DNA from 3 places in the Streptomyces sp. NPDC040405 genome. Region 3 is predicted to be linked to each of the others. Evidence: riboswitches for the same ligand, from Rfam matches in the RefSeq annotation. Region 3 holds a riboswitch; each other region holds the start of a gene.
What was found. Region 3 has a riboswitch for thiamine pyrophosphate ahead of ACZ59A_RS13790 (thiamine ABC transporter substrate-binding protein). Riboswitches for the same ligand answer to the same signal wherever they lie in the genome.

Region 1: linked by a shared signal. The riboswitch ahead of ACZ59A_RS16200 (purine-cytosine permease family protein) and the one ahead of ACZ59A_RS13790 (thiamine ABC transporter substrate-binding protein) in region 3 are both predicted to bind thiamine pyrophosphate.
Region 2: linked by a shared signal. The riboswitch ahead of thiO (glycine oxidase ThiO) and the one ahead of ACZ59A_RS13790 (thiamine ABC transporter substrate-binding protein) in region 3 are both predicted to bind thiamine pyrophosphate.

Annotation. Positions count from the first base shown of each region.
Region 1 covers NZ_JBVIVI010000003.1:584,642-591,427, forward strand. Annotated here, with positions in the region: gene ACZ59A_RS16185 (response regulator) at 1-445, shown strand, start outside; gene ACZ59A_RS16190 (IlvD/Edd family dehydratase) at 507-2,213, shown strand; gene ACZ59A_RS16195 (triphosphoribosyl-dephospho-CoA synthase) at 2,277-3,152, shown strand; TPP riboswitch at 3,167-3,260, shown strand; gene ACZ59A_RS16200 (purine-cytosine permease family protein) at 3,258-4,658, shown strand; gene ACZ59A_RS16205 (APC family permease) at 4,773-6,395, shown strand; gene ACZ59A_RS16210 (serine hydrolase domain-containing protein) at 6,526-6,786, shown strand, end outside.
Region 2 covers NZ_JBVIVI010000001.1:376,380-383,165, reverse strand. Annotated here, with positions in the region: gene pknB (Stk1 family PASTA domain-containing Ser/Thr kinase) at 1-884, opposite strand, end outside; gene ACZ59A_RS01770 (SRPBCC domain-containing protein) at 973-1,431, opposite strand; gene ACZ59A_RS01765 (thiazole synthase) at 1,531-2,364, opposite strand; gene thiS (sulfur carrier protein ThiS) at 2,370-2,582, opposite strand; gene thiO (glycine oxidase ThiO) at 2,579-3,793, opposite strand; TPP riboswitch at 3,792-3,905, opposite strand; gene ACZ59A_RS01750 (NAD(P)/FAD-dependent oxidoreductase) at 4,102-5,334, shown strand; gene ACZ59A_RS01745 (Rv2175c family DNA-binding protein) at 5,458-5,823, shown strand; gene thiE (thiamine phosphate synthase) at 5,936-6,619, shown strand; gene metF (methylenetetrahydrofolate reductase [NAD(P)H]) at 6,714-6,786, shown strand, end outside.
Region 3 covers NZ_JBVIVI010000002.1:1,442,233-1,449,018, forward strand. Annotated here, with positions in the region: gene frr (ribosome recycling factor) at 1-488, shown strand, start outside; gene ACZ59A_RS13780 (phosphatidate cytidylyltransferase) at 488-1,663, shown strand; gene rlmN (dual-specificity RNA methyltransferase RlmN) at 1,742-2,848, shown strand; TPP riboswitch at 2,915-3,018, shown strand; gene ACZ59A_RS13790 (thiamine ABC transporter substrate-binding protein) at 3,014-4,087, shown strand; gene ACZ59A_RS13795 (ABC transporter permease) at 4,165-5,778, shown strand; gene ACZ59A_RS13800 (ABC transporter ATP-binding protein) at 5,795-6,786, shown strand, end outside.

The DNA of each region.
Region 1 (6,786 bases), on a different contig from region 3:
CCGCCGCCCCGGCCTGGCCGTCCTCGTACTGTCCGCCTACGTCGAGCAGGCTTTCGCCACCGACCTGCTCGCCGACGGCAGCGCCCGGCTCGGCTACCTGCTCAAGGAGCGGGTCGGCCGGGTCGAGGAGTTCCTGACCGCGCTGCACCGGGTGGCGGACGGCGGCACCGCCATCGACCCCGAGGTCGTCGCCCAGCTCTTCGCCCGCACCCGGCCCGACACCCGGCTGGACCGGCTCAGCCCCCGCGAACGCGACGTCCTGGCGCTGATGGCCGAAGGGCTCGGCAACACCGCCATCGCCGAGCGGCTCGTCGTCACCGAGGGCGCCGTCCACAAACACATCCGTAGCATCTTCGCCAAGCTCGGACTGGCCCCCACCGACCGCACCGACCGGCGCGTGGCCGCCGTGCTGCACTACCTGGAGGACGCACACCGCCGGGCCTGAAACCCGCCCGGGGTGGGCAGCGTTCCCCCGCACGGATCGTCGAGAGATCGGAAGGGTTCGTATGAGCGGCATGCATCGGTCGCGGCACTGGTACGAGGGTGAGACCCGCGACGCGTTCATCCACCGTGCCTGGATGCGGCGCGGACTGCCCGACCACGTCTTCGACGGACGCCCACAGATCGTCATCTGCAACACCTGGTCCGAACTCACCCCCTGCAACAGCCACTTCCGCGAAATCGCCGACCATGTGAAGCGGGGGGTGTGGGAGTCCGGCGGGGTGCCGCTGGAGCTTCCGGTGCCGTCGCTGGGGGAGACCCTGCTGCGCCCGACCGCGATGTTCTTCCGGGACCTCGCCGCGATGGTGACCGAGGAACTCATCCGGGCCAACCCCGTCGACGGGGTGATCCTGCTCGGCGGCTGCGACAAGACCGTACCGTCCCTGCTCCTGGGGGCCGCTTCGGTCGATCTGCCCACCCTGATGGTCACCGGCGGCCCCATGCTGAACGGCTCGTGGAAGGGGCGCCCGCTGGGCTGCGGCACCGGGGTCTGGGAGCTGAGCGAGGAGGTACGGGCGGGCCGGATGGACGCTTCCGAACTGCGCCGGGCCGAGTCGGCGATGATCCGCAGCCGGGGCCACTGCAACACCATGGGCACGGCGTCCACCATGGCGTGCGCCGCCGAGGCGCTGGGCATGACCCTGCCCGGCAACGCGGGGCTCCCCGCGCCCGACAGCCGACTGCTGGAGCTGTCCCACGCGGCGGGCAACCGCATCGTCGACATGGTGCGCGAGGACCTGCGGCCCAGCGCGGTCCTGACCGCCCAGGCGCTGCGGAACGCGGTGCGCGCGGTGGCCGCCATCGGCGGCTCCACCAACGCGGTCGTCCATCTGCTGGCCCTCGCCCGCCGGGTCGGGGCGGACTTCGGCCTGGACGACATCGACCGCGCGGGCCGCGGCATCCCCCTGCTCGCCGATGTGCAGCCCGCCGGATCCCACCTCATGGAGGACTTCCACCGCGCCGGTGGTCTGGACGCCGTCCTCGGGGAGATCAGGGACCAGCTGGAACCGGCCGTCACCATCACCGGCCGCCCCCTGACCGAGCAGCTGTCCGGCCGGTCCAGCGCCGATCTCACCGTCATCCGCACCGCGGAGGACCCGATCGCCCATCACGCGGGGCTCGCCGTGCTCCGCGGCAACCTCTGCCCCGACGGAGCCGTCATCAAGCCCGCCGCCGCGACACCGGAGCTGCTGCGCCACCGGGGCCGCGCCGTGGTGTTCGACGGCATCGAGGACTTCCGGACCCGGATCGACGACCCGGAACTCGCTGTCGACGCGGCCGATGTGCTGGTCCTGCGCGGCTGCGGGCCGCGCGGCTACCCCGGCATGCCCGAGGTGGGGAACATGCCCCTGCCGCCCGCCGTGCTGCGGTCCGGAGTGCGGGACATGGTGCGGATCAGCGACGCCCGGATGAGCGGAACCGCCTTCGGCACCGTCGTCCTGCACATCGCGCCCGAGTCGGCGGCGGGCGGACCGCTGGGGCTGGTGCGGACCGGCGACTGGATAGAACTGGACGTCGAGCGGCGGCTGTTGAGGCTGGACGTACCGGAGGAGGAACTCGCCGCCCGGCAACCGGTCACCGCCGCCGCGCCACCGGCCACCGGCGGATGGGAGCAGATCTACCGCGACCATGTCGAACAGGCCGACCGCGGCGCGGGCCTCGACTTCCTCTCCGGCACCCGCGGATCGTTCGTCGCCAGGGAATCGCATTGAGCACACAGCGGGATCACAGGAACGACCCAGGCCCGGGAAAGGTTCACCGCTTACCCTCCGGTCATGCCCACGACACGCTCCATGGATGAGGCCCTGGCGCAGACCGCCGTACGCGCCCTGATCTCCCAGGCGGAGCTGACCCCCAAACCGGGCCTCGCGGACACCCGCGACATCCAGGCCCGCGCCACCGGTACCGATCTGCTCGCGCTGCGCTGGTCGGCGAAGTCGCTGGCGCCCGGGTTCGCGGCCATGGCGGCCGCCGCCCGCCGCCCCGGCGAGCCGACCCGGGCGCTCCGTGAGGAGCTGGGCGGCATCGGCCGCTGCGCCGAGTGGACCATGGCGCGGGCCGGTGGCGGCCCGGTCACCGGCCGGTTGCACCATGGGGCGCTGTGGGTGCTGGGGCTGCTGGTGGCGGCCGCCGCGCTGGAACCCGGCGCCGCCCCCCGGGAACTGACCGCCGCCGCCCGGCAGCTCGCGGCCCACGCCGACCGCGGTGCCCCGCGCAAGCCCTCGGCGGGCTCACAGGTGTCCGCCACCTACGGCGCGGCGGGCGCGCGCGGCGAGGCCCGGGCCGCCTTTCCGCACGTACGCCGCGCCCTGGACGCCCTGGCCACGGCGCGGGCCGCGGGCGCCACCGAGACACAGGCCCGGCTCGACGCGCTGCTCACCGTGATGAGCACCCTCCAGGACACCGGGCCGCTGTACCGGGCCGGGCCGCCCGCCCTCCGGCGGGTGCAGGACGGGGCCCGCGGTGTGCTGGAGGCGGGCGGCACCGCGACGGCCCCGGGCGCCGCCGCCCTCGCCACCCTCGACGCCGAGCTGCGCGACATGGGCATCGCACCCCGCGGCAGCGCCGCGGTGCTGGCCGGGGCGCTCTTCCTGGACGCGCTCCCGGCCCGGCCCCGCCCCCCGGGCCGGGCCCACGGAGCGAGGGGTTAGCCTGGGGTCGCTCCACACCGGACACGGGGTGCCCCGCACGGGGCTGAGATCACACCCGTCGAACCTGAACCAGTTAGCACTGGCGGAGGGATGTCATCGATGCGCATGCCGCATGCTGCCACCGACCCGGCGACGACCGGCGCGGAATCCGTCTTCGACGGGCGGATGCCCGCCGCGCCCGGCGATCTGCGCGTCGAGGCGCGCGGTATCGCGCCGGTTCCGGAGAGCCACCGCTACGGCGGGCCGGGGCGCCTGTTCACCGTGTGGTTCGCCCCGAACCTGACCATGACCGGCGTGTTCACCGGCACCGTCGGCATCTCGCTCGGGCTGGACTTCGCCACCGCGCTGGCCGCCGTCGTCCTGGGCACCCTCATCGGTGCCGTACCCACCGCGTACCTCGGCACCTGGGGCAGTCTGACCGGGGCGGGCCAGCTGCCCCTGGCGCGGCTGGCGTTCGGCCGGGGCGTCGCCGTGCCCGGCGTACTGCAGTGGCTGTCCTCGGTCGCCTGGGACGCGCTCATCGGCCTGTTCGGCGGTGATGCGCTGGCCCGGCTGTGCGGCCTGCCGTTCTGGCTGGGCGTGCTGCTCATGATGGCCGCCCAAGGGGCGCTCGGGGTGCTGGGCTACGAGGCCATCCACCGGATGCAGAAGCTGATGACCTTCGTCCTCGCCGCCGCGTTCGCTGCCCTGGCCGTCAAGCTGCTGGACGGTGTCGACCCCGCGACCACCGGGTTCGCCCACGGCGGCGACCGCATCGGCGCCTTCGTCCTGACCAGCACGATCGCGCTGAGCCTGGCGCTGTCGTGGGCGCCGTACGCCAGCGACTTCAGCCGCTATCTGCCCCGCGCCACCTCCCGGCCCAGCATGTTCTGGTGCACTCTGCTCGGCGTCACCGTGTCCTTCGTGGCCGTCCAGGCGCTCGGGCTGTGGGGTGCCTCCGTCTTCACCGACCAGACCGCGAGCGGCGTCGACGCGGCCCTGGGGGGCGGGGCGCTCGGCGCGTTCGGGCTGCTGGCCGTGGCGCTCGCCGCCCTGTGCAGCAACGCCATGAACGACTACAGCGGCTCGCTGGCCCTGCAGACCGCGGGTGTCCGCATCCCCCGCCCGCTGGCCGCCGCCCTCGCCGCCGTGCTCGGTTTCCCGTTGGTGCTGTGGATGCACGCCGCCGACACCACCGCGCGCTTCCAGAATGTGCTGCTGTTCGTCGGCTACTGGATTCCGGGCTTCGTCGCCGTCGTGGCCGTCGACTGGTTCGCCCGCGCCCGGGCCCGGGGCGGCGCGCCGGTCGACCTGGCCGCCGAGAGCGCCCGCCCGCAGCCGTGGTGGCCCGCCCTGCTGGCGTTCGCCGCCGCCTTCGCCGCGGCGGTGCCGTTCATGGACACCAGCCTGTACACGGGCCCGGTGGCCGCCGCGCTGCACGGCGCCGACCTCGCCTACTACGCCGCCTTCCTCGCGGCGCTCCTCGTCTACGCCCCGCTCAGGCTCCGCCGCCGTACCGTTCGCTGAGGTCGCGCTTCGTCGATATCCGCACGTCACACGGCATCCGGTGACCGAGACCCGCGGTGTGCGTGGCACCCTGGGCTCTCGTACCAGCCCGCACCACCCGAGGAGACGTGCCACGTGCCGCAGAACCAGCCAGCGGAGTCCATCGCCGCCCCGGCGGTGCTCGCCGAGGAACGCAGACTCCACAAGGACCTCGGCTTCTGGGGCCTGACGGCGATCGGGTTCTCCAACATCCTCGGCTCCGGCTGGCTGTTCGCGGCCCTGTACGCCGCCCAGACCGCCGGACCCGCCGCGCTGCTGTCCTGGATCGCCGCGGGCGCGCTGTGCGCCCTGATCGCCCTGGTCATGGTGGAACTGGGCGCCACCCGCCCGGAGGGCGGCGGCACCGTGCGGTGGCCGCTGTACGCGAGCGGGCGGCTGGTCGGCACGATGGTCGGCTGGTCCGTCGTGCTCTCCGTCGGCGGTACGGCCGCGGAGATCAGCGCCATCATGCAGTACGCCGCGCACTATCTGCCGGGGATCTACGACGGCGGCAGCCTCACCCTCGCGGGCCTCGGCGTGGCCGTCGGGCTGAGCGTCGTGCTGACCGCGCTCAACTGGTTCGCCGTGCGGATATTCGCCCGGCTGAACAACCTGGTGTCCGTCTTCAAGGTCATCGTCCCCGTGGTCACGATCGTCGCGCTGTTCCTGTCGGGCACCCACTCCGGGCGCCTCACCGAACACGGCGGTTTCGCACCGTACGGCTACGCCGCCTGCCTCACCGCCCTCGCCGGGGGCGGCATCGTGTACTCCGTCAACGGGTTCCAGGCCCCGCTGGACTTCTCCGGTGAGGCCCGCAATCCGCGCCGTTCCGTACCGGCCGCGGTGCTCACCGGGATCGGCCTCGCCGTGCTGGTCTACCTCGGGCTCCAGCTGGCGTTCCTGTACACGGTGCCCGACTCCGCGCTGGGCCACGGCTGGCAGGGAGTCAACTTCGAGTCGCCGTTCGGTCAGCTCGCCCTCATCCTCAATCTGCACTGGCTGGCCACGCTGCTGTACGCCGACGCCGTGATCTCCCCGGGCGGTTCCGCCTACGTCGGCGTGGCGATCAACGCCCGGCACACCTACGCCCTGGCCAAGAACGGCCTGCTGCCGCGCTTCTTCATGCGCATCGACCCCCGCTCCGGCATGGCGCACCGCGCGCTGCTGCTCAACCTCGCGGTCATCGTCATCTTCATGCTGCCGTTCGGTGGCTGGCAGGACATCGTGAGCGTGATGGGGGACATGTATCTGCTCATCTACGCGGCCTCGGCGGTGGCCGTCGCGGTGTTCCGGGCGCACGACCGGGAGCGGGGAGTGCCCCGGGCGGACGGGCAGGTGCCGGGTGTGCGCTGGATCGCGCCCCTCAGCTTCGTCGTGGCCAGCGAGTTCGTGTTCTGGTCCGGCTGGCACGATCTGCGGCTCGCGCTGCCGCTCGTCCTGGTGGGGGTGCCGCTGTTCCTGCTCCAGCGGCGTGGCGCCGGGGGCCTTCCCGCCCTCGGTGAGCTGCGGCACGGCGCCTGGCTGGTGTTCCACCTCGCCGCGCTGACCCTGCTGTCGTGGCTCGGCAGCTTCGGCGGTTCCGGCCGGCTCCCGGCGCCGTACGACACGGTCGCGGTGGGCGCGCTCGCGCTCGGAGTGTTCGCGTGGGCGGTGCGCTCGGGCGCCGCCCACCTCAGGACGGGCGCCGCGGACGCGCCGCCCACCGCCCCCGCGGTCTGAGCCCCTCAAATCCGTACGGGCGCTGCCGCACGCGCCGCCGGAAATACCCTGGCGCGGTGGTGCTCCTTCGTCGGATGATCGAAAGCCCACCGGCCGTGCACGACCCACCGCATACGGAGGATGAGACGCGATGAGTGTTCGGAGTGCGCGCCCCCTGCCCGAGAGCACACCCGCCGCGAAGGGAGTGGACGCGCGCGGCGTCGGCGCGTTCCTCGACGCGCTGGAGGCGGCGCCCGGCATCGAGCCGCACAGCCTGATGATCGTGCGCCATGGACATCTGGTCGCCTCCGGCTGGTGGGCTCCGTACACCCCGGACCGGCCGCATCTGCTCTACTCGATCAGCAAGAGCTTCACCTCGACGGCGGCCGGATTCGCGGTGGCCGAGGGACTG
Region 2 (6,786 bases), on a different contig from region 3:
TCGTGGGCCTGCGGCGGTATGGCGTCGAGCTGTGCGTCGGTGAGGGCGGCGCGCGCGTCGCGCACCTGGCCGAGCAGGTCGACGGCGTCGGCGGGGCGCAGGGCGACCTCGCGCGCGGTGGCGGAGGCGACCAGCGCGTCCAGCTCCGGCGCGACCTCGGGCGCGGCGACGGACGGGGGCGGGACGTCCTCGTGGAGGTGCTGGTAGAGGACCTGCGCCGGGGTGCTGCCGCCGTGCGGCTTGGAGCCGGTGAGCATCTCGTAGAGGACCACGCCGCACGCGTAGACGTCGGCGCGGGTGTCGGCCGTACCGTGCTCGATCTGCTCGGGCGCGAGGTAGGACACGGTGCCCAGGACGGACCCGGTGGAGGCGCTGGTGTTGGTGTCCACCGCCCTGACCAGGCCGAAGTCGGCGACCTTGACCCGGCCGTCGTCGCCGATCAGGACGTTCTCCGGCTTCATGTCGCGGTGGACGAAGCCCGCGCGGTGGGCGGCGCCGAGGGCGGCCAGGACCGGTTCCAGGATGTCCAGCGCGGCGCGGGGCTGAAGGGCGCCGCGCTCCCGCAGGACGTCGCGCAGGGTGCACCCGGCGACGTACTCCATGGCGAGGTAGACATGCGCGCCGTCGGTGCCCTGGTCGTAGACGCCGACCACATTGGCGTGCGCGAGTCTGGCGACGGACTTGGCCTCGCGGATGAAGCGGTCCACGAAGGCGGCGTCCGAGGCGAGGCTCTGGTGCATCACCTTCAGGGCGAGGACGCGGTCGAGCCGCGTGTCGACGGCCCGGTAGACCGTCGCCATCCCGCCCACGGCGATGCGCGCCTCGACGCGGTAGCGGCCGTCGAGCACCTGCCCGACAAGGGGGTCTTGGAGCGTCGTATCCACGAGAGTGCAGTCTACGAGCCGTCACCGACACCTCGGACCGGCTGCCCCGATTTCCGATACGCACTGGGACAGAACGGTGACCTCCGTCTCAGTTGTGCGAGGCGGCGGCGAGGGCGGCCAGCTCCTCACACGCGGAGGTCCAGGCCAGGGCGGCGTACTCGGCGTGCTTGGCCTTGGCGTCGTCCGGGAGGTCGAGCGCCCGGATGCCGGTCTCGGCGAGGCGGAGGCGGGTGCCCGCGCCCTCCGGGGTGAGCGTGAACTCGACCACGGTGGACTGGCCGGGCCCGAGCGGGGCGCGATCGGGCGCGTGGGCCAGCCGGAAGCGGAAGAGGGCGTCGGGCACCGCGCGCTCGACCTGGCCGTGGAACTCCCCGTGCTCGTCCCAGCGGAAGCGGACGGTGCCGCCGGGGCGCGGGTCGATCTCGCAGCCGCCGGGGGCGTACCAGGTGCGGATGTGCTCCGGTGTGGTCAGCACCCGCCAGACGCGGTCGGCGGGGGCGGCGACGTAAATCTCACGCTCGATCCGGTCGGCCACGGTCACGGTCACGGCGACCACCTCCGCCTCCCACGGTATGCCGCCCCCGACCGCTCCGTTACGCGAACACGGCCCCGCGAACACGGGCCCCCGCGAACACGGGCCGCCCCGCTACGCGAACGCGGGCCGCTCCGGGTCGAGGGCGGCCAGCCCCTCGGCCGGGGACGACGCCTCGGCGAAGTGGCGGCGGGGGATACGGCCCGCCCGGTGCGCGAGCCGCCCCGCGGCCACCGCGTGCCGCATCGCCCCGGCCATCAGCACCGGCTCCTGGGCCCGCGTCACGGCCGAGGCCAGCATGACCGCCGCGCAGCCCAGCTCCATGGCCAGCGCGGCGTCGGAGGCCGTGCCCGCGCCCGCGTCGAGGATGACCGGAACCTCGGCGCGCTCGGTGATCAGCTGGAAGTTGTGCGGATTGCGGATGCCGAGGCCGGAGCCGATGGGCGAGCCCAGCGGCATGATCGCGGCGCAGCCGACGTCCTCCAGCTTCCGGGCCAGCACCGGATCGTCGTTGGTGTACGGCAGGACCGTGAAGCCGTCGTCCACCAGGGTCTCGGCGGCGTCCAGCGTCTCGATGGGGTCGGGGAGCAGCGTGCGCTCGTCGGCGACGACCTCCAGCTTCACCCAGTCCGTGCCCAGGGCCTCGCGGGCGAGCCGGGCGGTCAGCACGGCCTCCCCGGCGGTGAAGCAGCCCGCGGTGTTGGGCAGCGGGCGGATGCCGTGCCGGTGCAGTACGGACAGCACCGAGCCCTGCACCGTGGGGTCCAGGCGGCGCATCGCGACCGTGGTCAGCTCGGTGCCGGAGGCGATCAGCGAGCGCTCCATGACGTCCAGGCTGGGCGCGCCGCCGGTCCCCATGATCAGGCGGGAGCCGAAGGACGTACCGGCGATGGTGAGCGGATCGGCGGCGCCGGTGTGGGCCTGATCCAGCGTCGTGGGGTGCGTCATGGGGGTCAGCCTCCCTGGACCGCGGTGAGGACCTCGACGCGATCGCCGTCGCCGAGCGGGGTCGCGGGCCACTGGCCGCGCGGGACGACCGTCTCGTTGACGGCCGCGGCGACGCCCGAGGGCGCCTTGGTGAGGGTCGCGACGACCCCGTCGAGGGTGGTGCCGCCGGGCAGCTCGCGGGGCTCGCCGTTCACGGTGACGGTCAGGGTGACGCTCATGCGGTGTGCTCCTGTACTGCGTGCTCGGGAGTCCGGGTGGCCGTGAAGCGGCGCGGGGAGAAGGGCCGCGCCTCGGGCGGGAGTTCGCCGCCGTAAAGCGCCTCGGCCATGGCGTCGCCGGTGATCGGGGTGAGCAGGACGCCGTTGCGGTAGTGGCCGGTGGCCAGATGGAGGCCCGGCAGCTCGGTCGGGCCGAGCAGCGGGGCGTTGTCGGGGGAGCCGGGGCGCAGCCCGGCGCGGGTCTCGACGAGCGGCAGTTCGGTGATGCCGGGCACCAGTTCGTGCGCGTCGCGCAGCAGCTCGTACACCCCGCCCGCGGTGACCGTGGTGTCCCAGCCCATCTCCTCCGTGGTCGCGCCGACGACCAGCTCGCCGTTCTCGCGCGGGACGAGGTAGACGTGCCCGCCGCGCACCACGGCCCGCACGGTCCGGGACAGGAAGGGCGCGTACGGGCCGGGTACGGACAGCCGCAGGACCTGGCCCTTGACGGGGCGTATGGGCGGCAGGACCTCCTCGGGGACGCCCGGGAGCCGCCCGCTGAGGCTGCCCGCGGCCAGTACGGTCTGCTCGGCGGTCAGCCGGGTGCGCGAACCGTCGGCCAGCTCGGCCCCGGTGGCCCGGCCGCCGTCGCCGCTCAGCAGCAGCCGCTCCGCGCGGACGCGGTGAACGGCCACCCCGGCGCGCTCGCACGCCGTCAGCAGCGCCGCCGCCAGCCGCCGCGGGTCCACCTGGTGGTCGCCGTCGACGCGCAGGCCCCCGCGTACGCCCGGCGCGAGCATCGGTTCCAGGCGCCTGCATTCGCGCCCCGTCAGCCACTGCGCGTCCAGCCCGAGCCGCAGCTGGAAGGCGTGCAGCTCCCGCAGATGGGCGCGGTCGTCCGCGTCGAGCGCGACGGAGAGCGTGCCGCAGGTGCGAAAGCCCAGGTCATGGCCGCTCGCCTCGTCCAGCTCCGCCACGAAGGACGGATAGCGGCGCGCCGAGGCCAGGTTCAGCCCGAGCAGGGTCTGCTCGCCGTAGTGCAGCTCGGTGACGGCCGCCAGCATCCCGGCCGCGACCTGCGCGGCCCCGCCGCCGGGCGCCGGGTCGGCGACGGCGGTGCGCAGGCCGCGCTGGGCCGCCCGCCAGGCCGTGACGAGGCCGATGATCCCGCCGCCGATGACCAGGACGTCGTACGGGCCGTCGTCGGTGGGTACTTCACGTGGGGTGTGCATGGGCTGGTCGCCCCCTCCCTTCGCCGGCATGACCCGGATCAGGTTCGTACGGTCGGAGGCCGCGCCAGCCTCCCTCTCAGCCCGGTGCGCCCGGGCTCCCGCGAGTGCTCTGTCCCGCCACCCTAGTACGCGCCCCGAATCGCCCGGAAGGGAGCGCCCCGCGCGGGGCCGGGCACCGGGGGCCCCGCGCCCCGATACGACAGGGCGTCCGGCCCGCCGGGCTGTGCCCGAGATCTCGTCGTGCGCTCTCCGGTCCGCCCCACCTGCCGCAATACAGTGATCGTGTGAGCGATGAGACGACGAAGACGATGGCGTCCTCGGCGGGTGGCGGTGCACAGCGGGTGGTGATCGTCGGCGCGGGCATGGCGGGGGTGCAGACCGCGGTCGCGCTGCGTGAGCAGGGCTGGACCGGGGAGATCCTGCTGCTGGGCGCGGAGCCCCACCAGCCGTACGACCGGCCGCCGCTGTCCAAGGCCGTACTGCTGGGCAAGGCCGAGGGGTCCGCGTTCGACGTGGACTTCGCCGCACTCGGCATCGGGCTGCGCCTCGGCGTTCCCGTGACCGGGCTGGACACGGCCGGGCGGACGGTCGAGACGGGGTCCGGGCCGATCCCGTACGACGTCCTGGTGATCGCCACCGGCGCCGAGCCGATCGCCCTGCCCGGCAGCGAGGGCGTACCGGGAGTCCACCTCCTGCGCACGCTGGACGACGCCGAACGACTGCGCCCGGTGCTCGCCGGGCAGCAGGAGATCGTGGTGGTCGGGGCGGGCTGGATCGGCGCGGAGTTCGCCACCGCGGCCCGCGAGGCGGGCTGCGCGGTGACCGTCGTGGAGGCCGCGGACCGGCCGCTGGCGGGCGCCCTCCCGGCGGAGGTCGCCGCCCACATGACCGGCTGGTACGCGGAGTTCGGCGCCACCCTGGTCACCGGCGCCCGGGTGACCGCGCTCGACCCGAGCGGGCTCCAGCTCGGCGACGGCACCCGGCTGCGGGCCGGTGCCGTGGTCGTCGGCATCGGCGCCCGGCCCGCGACCGGCTGGCTGGCCGGTTCGGGCGTCGAACTCGCCGAGGACCGGTCCGTCGCCGCCGACGAGGGGCTGCGTACCTCGGTGCCGGACGTGTACGCCGTCGGCGACTGCGCGTCCTTCCCCTCCGCCCGCTACGGGACCCGGCTGCTGGTCCACCACTGGGACAACGCGCTCCAGGGGCCGCGGACGGTCGCCGCCAATGTGGTGGGCAGCCGGACCGCGCACTTCCCCGGCCAGGTCTACGACCCGGTGCCCTACTTCTGGTCCGAGCAGTTCGGGCGGTTCGTGCAGTACGTCGGACACCACTCGGACGCCGACGAACTGGTCTGGCGGGGCGACCCGGACGGCGCCGCCTGGTCGGTGTGCTGGCTGCGGGACGGGGCCCTGGTCGCCCTGCTGGCGGTCGGCCGTCCGCGCGATCTGGCCCAGGGCCGCAAGCTGATCGAACGCGGCGCCCGGCTGGACCGGACCCGGGCCACGGATCCGTCGGTGCCGCTGAAGTCGGCCGTTCTGTGACCCCTCGGCACCCCCGGTGAGCAGGGGCGCGGGGCCCGGCGGGACCGGCGGGCCCCGCGCCCGGCGGCCCGCACGGCCGGCGCCCGGCTACCCACTGTCAGTCCCAGATGGCAGGCTTGTTCCGTGACCGAGATTGACGCAAAGATCGATGCTCTCGTACCCGCCTGGCTCACTCTCCCCGACATCGCCGACCGGCTCGGCGTCGAGGTGACCCGCGTGAGGCAGCTGGTCAAGGAGGGCCAGCTGATCGCGGTGCGCCGTGGCGAGAACCGGGTGCTGCAGGTGCCCGAGGACTTCATCGGTGAGGGAAAGGTCGTCAAGGGCCTCGTGGGCACCTTGACACTGCTCAAGGACGACGGCTTCAGCGACGAGGAGATGCTGGAGTGGCTCTTCACCCCTGATCCGACCCTGCCGGGCACCCCGGCTCAGGCGCTGAGCGAGAATCGCGGCACGGAAGTGAAGCGGCGCGCGCAAGCGCTCGCCGTCTGACGCCGCCCGACGTTTCCCGAACCACCACCTGGCGTACGGGCCGGGTCGGCCGCCGTCCCCGACGGCGGCCTCCCGGCCCGTACGCCGCACGACCCTGGGGGAAAGCCACCCGATGACCGCGATGACCGCACGCGAGCAGCTGGCCGACGCCCGCCTCTACCTGTGCACCGACGCGCGCAAGCGCCAGGGCGACCTGCCGGAGTTCCTGGACGCCGTGCTGGCGGCCGGGGTGGACATCGTCCAGCTGCGGGACAAGGGCATGGAGGCCGCCGAGGAGCTGGACCACCTCGCCGTCTTCGCCGACGCCTGCCGCCGCCACGGCAGGCTGCTCGCCGTCAACGACCGGGCGGACGTCGCCCACGCCTCCGGTGCCGGCGTGCTCCACCTGGGCCAGGGCGACCTGCCGGTCCCGGCGGCGCGCGCCCTCCTCGGCGACGGCCCGCTGATCGGCCGCTCCACGCACGCGGAGGCCGAGGTGGACGCGGCGCTCGCCGAGCCCGGCGTGGACTACTTCTGCACCGGCCCCTGCTGGCCCACCCCCACCAAGCCGGGCCGCCATGCCCCCGGTCTCTCCCTGGTCCGTCACGCGGCCGCCCGGCGCCCGGCCCGGCCCTGGTTCGCGATCGGCGGTATCGACGCGTCGAACCTGGATCAGGTGCTGGAGGCGGGAGCGCGCCGCGTCGTCGTGGTGCGGGCCATCACCGAGGCCGCGGACCCGGCGGCGGCGGCGGAAGCCCTGGCGAAGCGCGTGCGAGCAGCAGATGGCCAGCAGGTGTCGGGGTTGAGCCCGGCTTGATCATCCTGTCCGTATTGCGGACAGGATCCTGGCAAACCCCCCATAACCACGTTGCCGGGTGGGCGTCTGCCACCCCGCTGGCTAACCTTCCCGTATGGCCCTAGGCACCGCTTCCACCAGGACTGATCGAGCCCTTACCGTGCGTGACCTGCTCGCGTCGGGTGAGC
Region 3 (6,786 bases):
TCGCCGCGATCCGCACCGGGCGTGCGCACCCGGCGATGTTCAACAAGATCGTGGCGGACTACTACGGTGCGCTGACGCCGATCAACCAGCTCGCGTCGTTCTCGGTGCCCGAGCCGCGCATGGCTGTGATCACCCCGTTCGACAAGAGCGCCCTGCGCAACATCGAGCAGGCGATCCGCGACTCCGACCTGGGCGTCAACCCCAGCAATGACGGCAACATCATCCGAGTGGTGTTCCCCGAGCTGACCGAGCAGCGCCGCAAGGAGTTCATCAAGGTCGCCAAGGCCAAGGGCGAGGACGCGAAGATCTCGATCCGCAGCATCCGCCGCAAGGCCAAGGAGTCGATCGACAAGCTGATCAAGGACGGCGAGGTCGGCGAGGACGAGGGCCGCCGTGCCGAGAAGGAGCTCGACGACCTCACCGCGAAGTACGTCGCGCAGGTGGATGAGCTGCTCAAGCACAAGGAAGCCGAGCTGCTCGAGGTCTGATGAACGACTCTTCCTGGGGGGCCCCACCACGCGCCGGACTCTGGGGACCGACTGATCAGGGCACCTCCCCCGGCTATGGCTGGGAGGTGCCCCCTTCTTCGGCGGGTCCCGCGCACGAGGTGGCCGAAGCGGCGCAGACTCGCCCCATGCCCACCGTGCCGCACGCAGGCGGCGACCCCGGCGACGCCGTCGGCCGCGACCGGGGGGCCGCCCGGCCGGGCGGCCCCTTGTTCCGCGATGAGCGGGAACCGCGGCCCGGGCCCCGGCAGCCCTCCGGGCAGCCGCCGACGCCCCCCGGCCCCGGCTCCGAGGCCACCGGCAGCGCGCCCGGCAGCGGCGGCGGTCAGGGGACGAAGAAGAAGAGCGCGGGCCGTGATCTGCGCGCCGCGATAGGGGTGGGCGTCGGCCTCGGCGTGATCATCGTCGCCTCGCTCTTCATCTACAAGCCGGTGTTCATCGGCGTGATAGCGGTCGCCGTGGTCGTCGGGCTGTGGGAGCTGACCTCCCGGCTCGCCGAGCGGAAGGACATCCGGGTTCCCCTGGTGCCGCTCGCCGTCGGTGGCGTCGCCATGGTCGTCGCGGGCTATGTGCGCGGCGCACAGGGCGCCTGGGTGGCGGTGTCGCTCACGGCGCTCGCCGTGCTCGTGTGGCGGATGACCGAACCGCCCGACAACTACCTCAGAGATGTCACCGCGGGCGTCTTCGCCGCCTTCTACGTGCCGTTCCTCGCCACCTTCGTGGCGCTCATACTGGCCGCGCCCGACGGCCCGTGGCGGGTGCTGACCTTCCTGCTGCTGACCGTGGTGAGCGACACCGGGGCGTACGCGGTGGGCTGGCGCTTCGGCAAGCATCCGCTCGCCCCCCGCATCAGCCCCGGCAAGACCCGCGAGGGGCTGCTCGGCGCGGTGGCGTTCGCGATGGTCGTGGGGGCGCTGTGCATGCAGTACCTGATCGAGGACGGCGTGTGGTGGCAGGGGCTGCTGCTCGGCCTCGCCGTCGCGGTCAGCGCGACCCTGGGGGACCTCGGCGAATCCATGATCAAGCGTGACCTCGGCATCAAGGACATGGGCAAGCTGCTGCCCGGCCACGGCGGGATCATGGACCGGCTCGACTCGCTGCTGCCCACCGCCCCCGTGGTGTGGCTGCTGCTGGTGATCTTCGTGGGCGGCGGCTGAGCCCCGTACGCGCACCTTGTGGGCCCCGCGCCGCCCGTGGCGCGGGGCCTTCCGCATGTCTGCGACACTGGTACGGCCATGCCTAAGCCCGGAGAACTCACTTTCGCCGTGCCGCGTGGGGCCAAGAAGCCCCCGCGGCATCTCGCCGACCTCACGCCCGCCGAGCGTCGCGAGGCTGTCGCCGCCCTCGGAGAGAAGCCCTTCCGGGCCAACCAGGTGTCGCGTCACTACTTCGCCCGCTACACCGACGACCCCGCCCAGTGGACCGACATCCCGGCCACCGCGCGCGAGAAGCTCGCGGCCGGGCTGCTGCCGGACCTGATGAGCGTGGTGCGGCACATCAGCTGCGACGACGACACCACGCGTAAGACCCTGTGGCGCCTCTTCGACGGCACGCTCGTCGAGTCCGTGCTGATGCGCTACCCGGACCGGGTCACCATGTGCATCAGCTCCCAGGCGGGCTGCGGCATGAACTGTCCGTTCTGCGCCACCGGCCAGGCGGGGCTGGACCGCAACCTGTCCACCGCCGAGATCGTGCACCAGATCGTCGACGGGATGCGGGCGCTGCGGGACGGCGAGATCCCCGGTGGTCCGGCCCGGCTGTCCAACATCGTCTTCATGGGCATGGGCGAGCCGCTGGCCAACTACAACCGGGTCATCGGTGCCATCCGTCGGCTCACCGACCCCGAGCCGGACGGCCTCGGCCTGTCCCAGCGCGGTATCACCGTCTCGACCGTGGGGCTCGTCCCGGCGATGCTGCGGTTCGCCGACGAGGGCTTCAAGTGCCGTCTCGCGGTGTCCCTGCACGCGCCCGACGACGAGCTGCGCGACACCCTCGTCCCGGTCAACACCCGCTGGAAGGTGCGCGAGGTCCTGGACGCGGCGTGGGAGTACGCGGAGAAGTCCGGTCGCCGGATCTCCATCGAGTACGCGCTGATCAGGGACATCAACGACCAGGCGTGGCGCGCCGACCTGCTCGGGCGGCTGCTCAAGGGCCGCCGGGTGCACGTCAATCTCATCCCGCTCAACCCGACGCCCGGCTCCAAGTGGACGGCGTCCCGGCCCGAGGACGAGAAGGCGTTCGTGGCGGCCCTGGAGGCGCACGGGGTGCCGGTGACCGTCCGGGACACCCGCGGGCAGGAGATCGACGGGGCGTGCGGCCAGTTGGCGGCCACGGAGCGCTGACCACCGGCTGATACGGTGCCTTCGCACAAACCGTCGTACAACCATCCCGCGACGACGGACAAATGAACATTCCGACAGGGGAGCGCGACAGCGCTGAGAGTGCGGCACGGCCGCAGACCCTCCAACCTGATCCGGGTCATACCGGCGTAGGGAGTCAGCCTCACGATGAACAGCCATCTTCGGCGTGCCGTCACCGCCGCTCTCGTCGGTTCCCTCGGCACCGGAGTCCTGGCGGGCTGCGGTGGGGACGCGGCGGACGGCAAGGACTCCAAGACCGTCACCCTGGTCTCGCACGACTCGTTCGCGGCGTCCAAGGCGGTCCTCAAGGAGTTCACCCGTCAGACCGGCTACAAGGTGCGGGTGCAGGCGGGCGGTGACGCGGGGGCGGCCGTCAACCAGGCGATCCTGTCCAAGGGCCATCCGCAGGGCGATGTGTTCTTCGGCGTCGACAACACCCTCCTCTCCCGCGCGCTCGACAACGACCTGTTCACGCCGTACGAGGCGAAGGGCCTGGCCAAGGTCCCCGCGGCCTTCCAGCTCGACCGGGCGAAGCACCGCGTCACCCCGGTCGACTACGGCGACATCTGCGTCAACTACGACCGCGCCTACTTCGAGCGCAAGAAGCTCGCGCCGCCGAAGACGTTCGCCGATCTGACCAAGCCCGCGTATAAGAACCTGCTGGTCACCGAGAACGCCGCCACCTCGTCCCCCGGCCTCGCCTTCCTCCTCGGCACCGCCGCCCGCTACGGCGACCACGGCTGGCGGGACTACTGGAAGAAGCTGCGGGCCAACGGCGTCGAGGTGGTCGACGGCTGGGAGCAGGCCTACTACGACCGCTTCTCCGGCTCGGCGGGCGGCGCCAAGGGCGACAGGCCGCTCGTCGTCTCGTATGCCTCCAGCCCGCCCGCCGAGGTGGCGGACGCGAAGGCGAAGCCCGCGAAGGCCCCGACCGGGGTGGCGGACGGCACCTGCTTCCGGCAGACGGAATTCGCCGGGCTGCTGAAGGGCGCGGGCAACACCAAGGGGGGCAAGGCGCTGCTGGACTTCCTGCTGACCAAGCGCTTCCAGGAGGACGTACCGCTGAACATGTACGTCAATCCGGTGCGCGAGGACGCCGAACTGCCGGAGGTCTTCACCCGGTACGGGACCAAGGTCGCCGACTCGGCCACCCTGCCCCCGCGGAAGATCGCCAAGAACCGTGAACCCTGGGTCAAGGCATGGTCCTCGCTCGTTCTGTAGAGGCCACGGCAGAGGCCACGGCAGACGCCACGGCCCGCCGCGGCCGGTGGCGGGGCGCCGCCCCGCGGCTCGCCCTGATGGCCGTGCCGCTCGCCTTCTTCGCCGTCTTCTTCGCGTATCCGGTGGCCGCGATCGTCACCCGCGGGCTGCGCGTCGACGGCCGGTGGCAGCTGGGGCGGATACCCGAGGTGCTGGGCGATCCGTCCATCCTGCACATCCTGTGGTTCACCGGCTGGCAGGCGGCCGCCTCGACCGGGCTGACGCTGGCGGTCGCGCTGCCCGGCGCGTATGTCTTCGCCCGCTTCGCCTTCCCCGGCAAGGGGCTGCTGCGCGCCGTGGTGACCGTGCCGTTCGTACTGCCGACCGTCGTCGCCGGATCGGCGTTCCTGGGGCTGCTCGGGCGCGGCGGGCTGCTGGACGAACGGTGGGGGATACGGCTCGACACCAGCGTCTGGGCGATCCTGCTGGCCCACGTCTTCTTCAACTACGCGGTGGTGGTCCGCACCGTCGGCGGGCTGTGGGCGCAGCTCGACCCGCGCCAGGAGGAGGCCGCCCGGGTGCTCGGCGCGAGCCGCCTCGCGGCCTGGCGCCGGGTCACCCTGCCCGCGCTGGGCCCCGCCGTGGCCGCCGCCGCGCTGATGGTGTTCCTGTTCACCTTCACCTCCTTCGGCGTGATCCAGATCCTCGGCGGCCCGCGCTACGCCACCCTGGAGGTGGCCATCTACCGGCAGACCGCGCAGCTGCTCGACCTGCCCACGGCCGCGGTGCTGACCCTCGTCCAGTTCGCGGCGGTGGCGGCAGTCCTCGCCCTGCACGCCCGGACCGTGCGCCGCCGGGAGGGCGCGCTGCGGCTCGTCGACGCCGCCCGGACCGCGCGCCGCCCCCAGGGTCCGGCGCAGTGGGGGCTGCTCGCGGGGGTGCTGGCGGTCGTCGCGCTGCTGATCGTGCTGCCGCTCGCGGTGCTGGTGGAGCGCTCGCTGCATGGGCCGGACGGCTACGGATTCACGTACTACCGGGCGCTTCAGTCCGCCGCCGACAGCGGCGGCACCTTCTTCGTGGCCCCCGTGGACGCCCTCGGCAACTCGCTCCAGTACGCGGCCGTCGCCACCGTCTTCGCCCTTCTCGTCGGCGGGCTCGCCGCCGCCGCGCTCACCCGGAGGGCCGGGCGGCTCGTCCGCGGCTTCGACGCGCTGCTGATGCTGCCGCTGGGCACCTCCGCCGTCACCGTCGGCTTCGGCTTCCTCATCGCGCTCGACGAACCCCCGCTGGACCTGCGCTCCTCCTGGGTCATCGTCCCGCTCGCGCAGGCCCTGGTGGGCGTGCCCTTCGTCGTGCGCACCCTGCTGCCCGTCCTGCGGGCCGTGGACCACCGGCTGCGGGAGGCCGCCGCCGTGCTGGGCGCCTCCCCGCTGCGCGCCTGGCGCGAGGTGGACCTGCCGCTGGTGGGGCGGGCGCTGGCGGTCGCGGCGGGGTTCGCGTTCGCCGTATCGCTCGGCGAGTTCGGGGCCACGGTGTTCATCGCCCGCCCCGACCTGCTCACGCTCCCGGTGGCCGTCGCGCGCTTCCTGGGCCGCGCGGGGCAGCTCAACTACGGGCAGGCGATGGCGCTGAGCACGATCCTGATGCTGGTGTGCGCCTGCTCCCTGCTGGCCCTTGAGCGCATCCGCACCGACCGCTCGGGGGAGTTCTGAAATGGGGGAGAGCTGGATGACGCTGCTGCGACTGGACGAGGTGACGGTCCGGTACGGCCGCCGCGACGCGCTCGACGCCGTCGACCTGGACGTCGCCGAGCACGAGACCGTGTGTGTGCTGGGCCCCAGCGGCAGCGGCAAGTCCACCCTGCTGCGCGTGGTGGCCGGACTCCAGCGCGCCGCCTCCGGCCGGGTGTGGCTCGGAGGCCGCGACCAGAGCGGCATACCCACCCACCGGCGCGGGGTGGGGCTGATGTTCCAGGACCATCAGCTCTTCCCGCAGCGCGACGTGGGCGGCAACGTCGCCTTCGGGCTGCGGATGCGGGGGGCCGGGCGCGCGGAGGCGGACCGCCGGGTCGCCGAACTGCTGGAGCTGGTCGGGCTGCCCGGCGCGCAGCGGCGGCCCGTCGACTCGCTGTCCGGCGGTGAGCAGCAGCGCGTCGCGCTCGCCCGCGCGCTGGCGCCGCGGCCGCGGCTGCTGATGCTGGACGAGCCGCTGGGCCAGCTCGACCGCGGGCTGCGGGAGCGGCTGGTCATGGAGCTGCGGGAGCTGTTCGCCCGGCTGGGCACCACGGTTCTCGCGGTCACCCACGACCAGGGCGAGGCGTTCGCGCTCGCCGACCGGGTGGTGGTCATGGAGGACGGCCGGATCGCGCAGTCCGGCACCCCGCTGGAGGTGTGGCAGCAGCCCGCGAACGAGTTCGTCGCCCGCTTCCTCGGCTTCGACAACGTGGTCGAGGCGACCGTGCACGGCGAGATCGCCGACACCGTGTGGGGCAAGCTGCCGGTGCCGCCCGGCTCCCGGACGGGACCGGCCAGGCTGCTCGTCCGCCCGGCCGGGGTACGGCTCACGGCCCCCGCGGACGGGCTGCCCTGCACGGTCGCGGCCCGCACGTTCCGCGGCGACCATGTGGCGGTCGTCCTCCAGCCGTCCGACGGCCCCCGCCTGGAGGCGTCCTGTGCGCTGCGGGACGCCCCGGAGGCGGGGGACCGGGTCGGGGCGGCCTT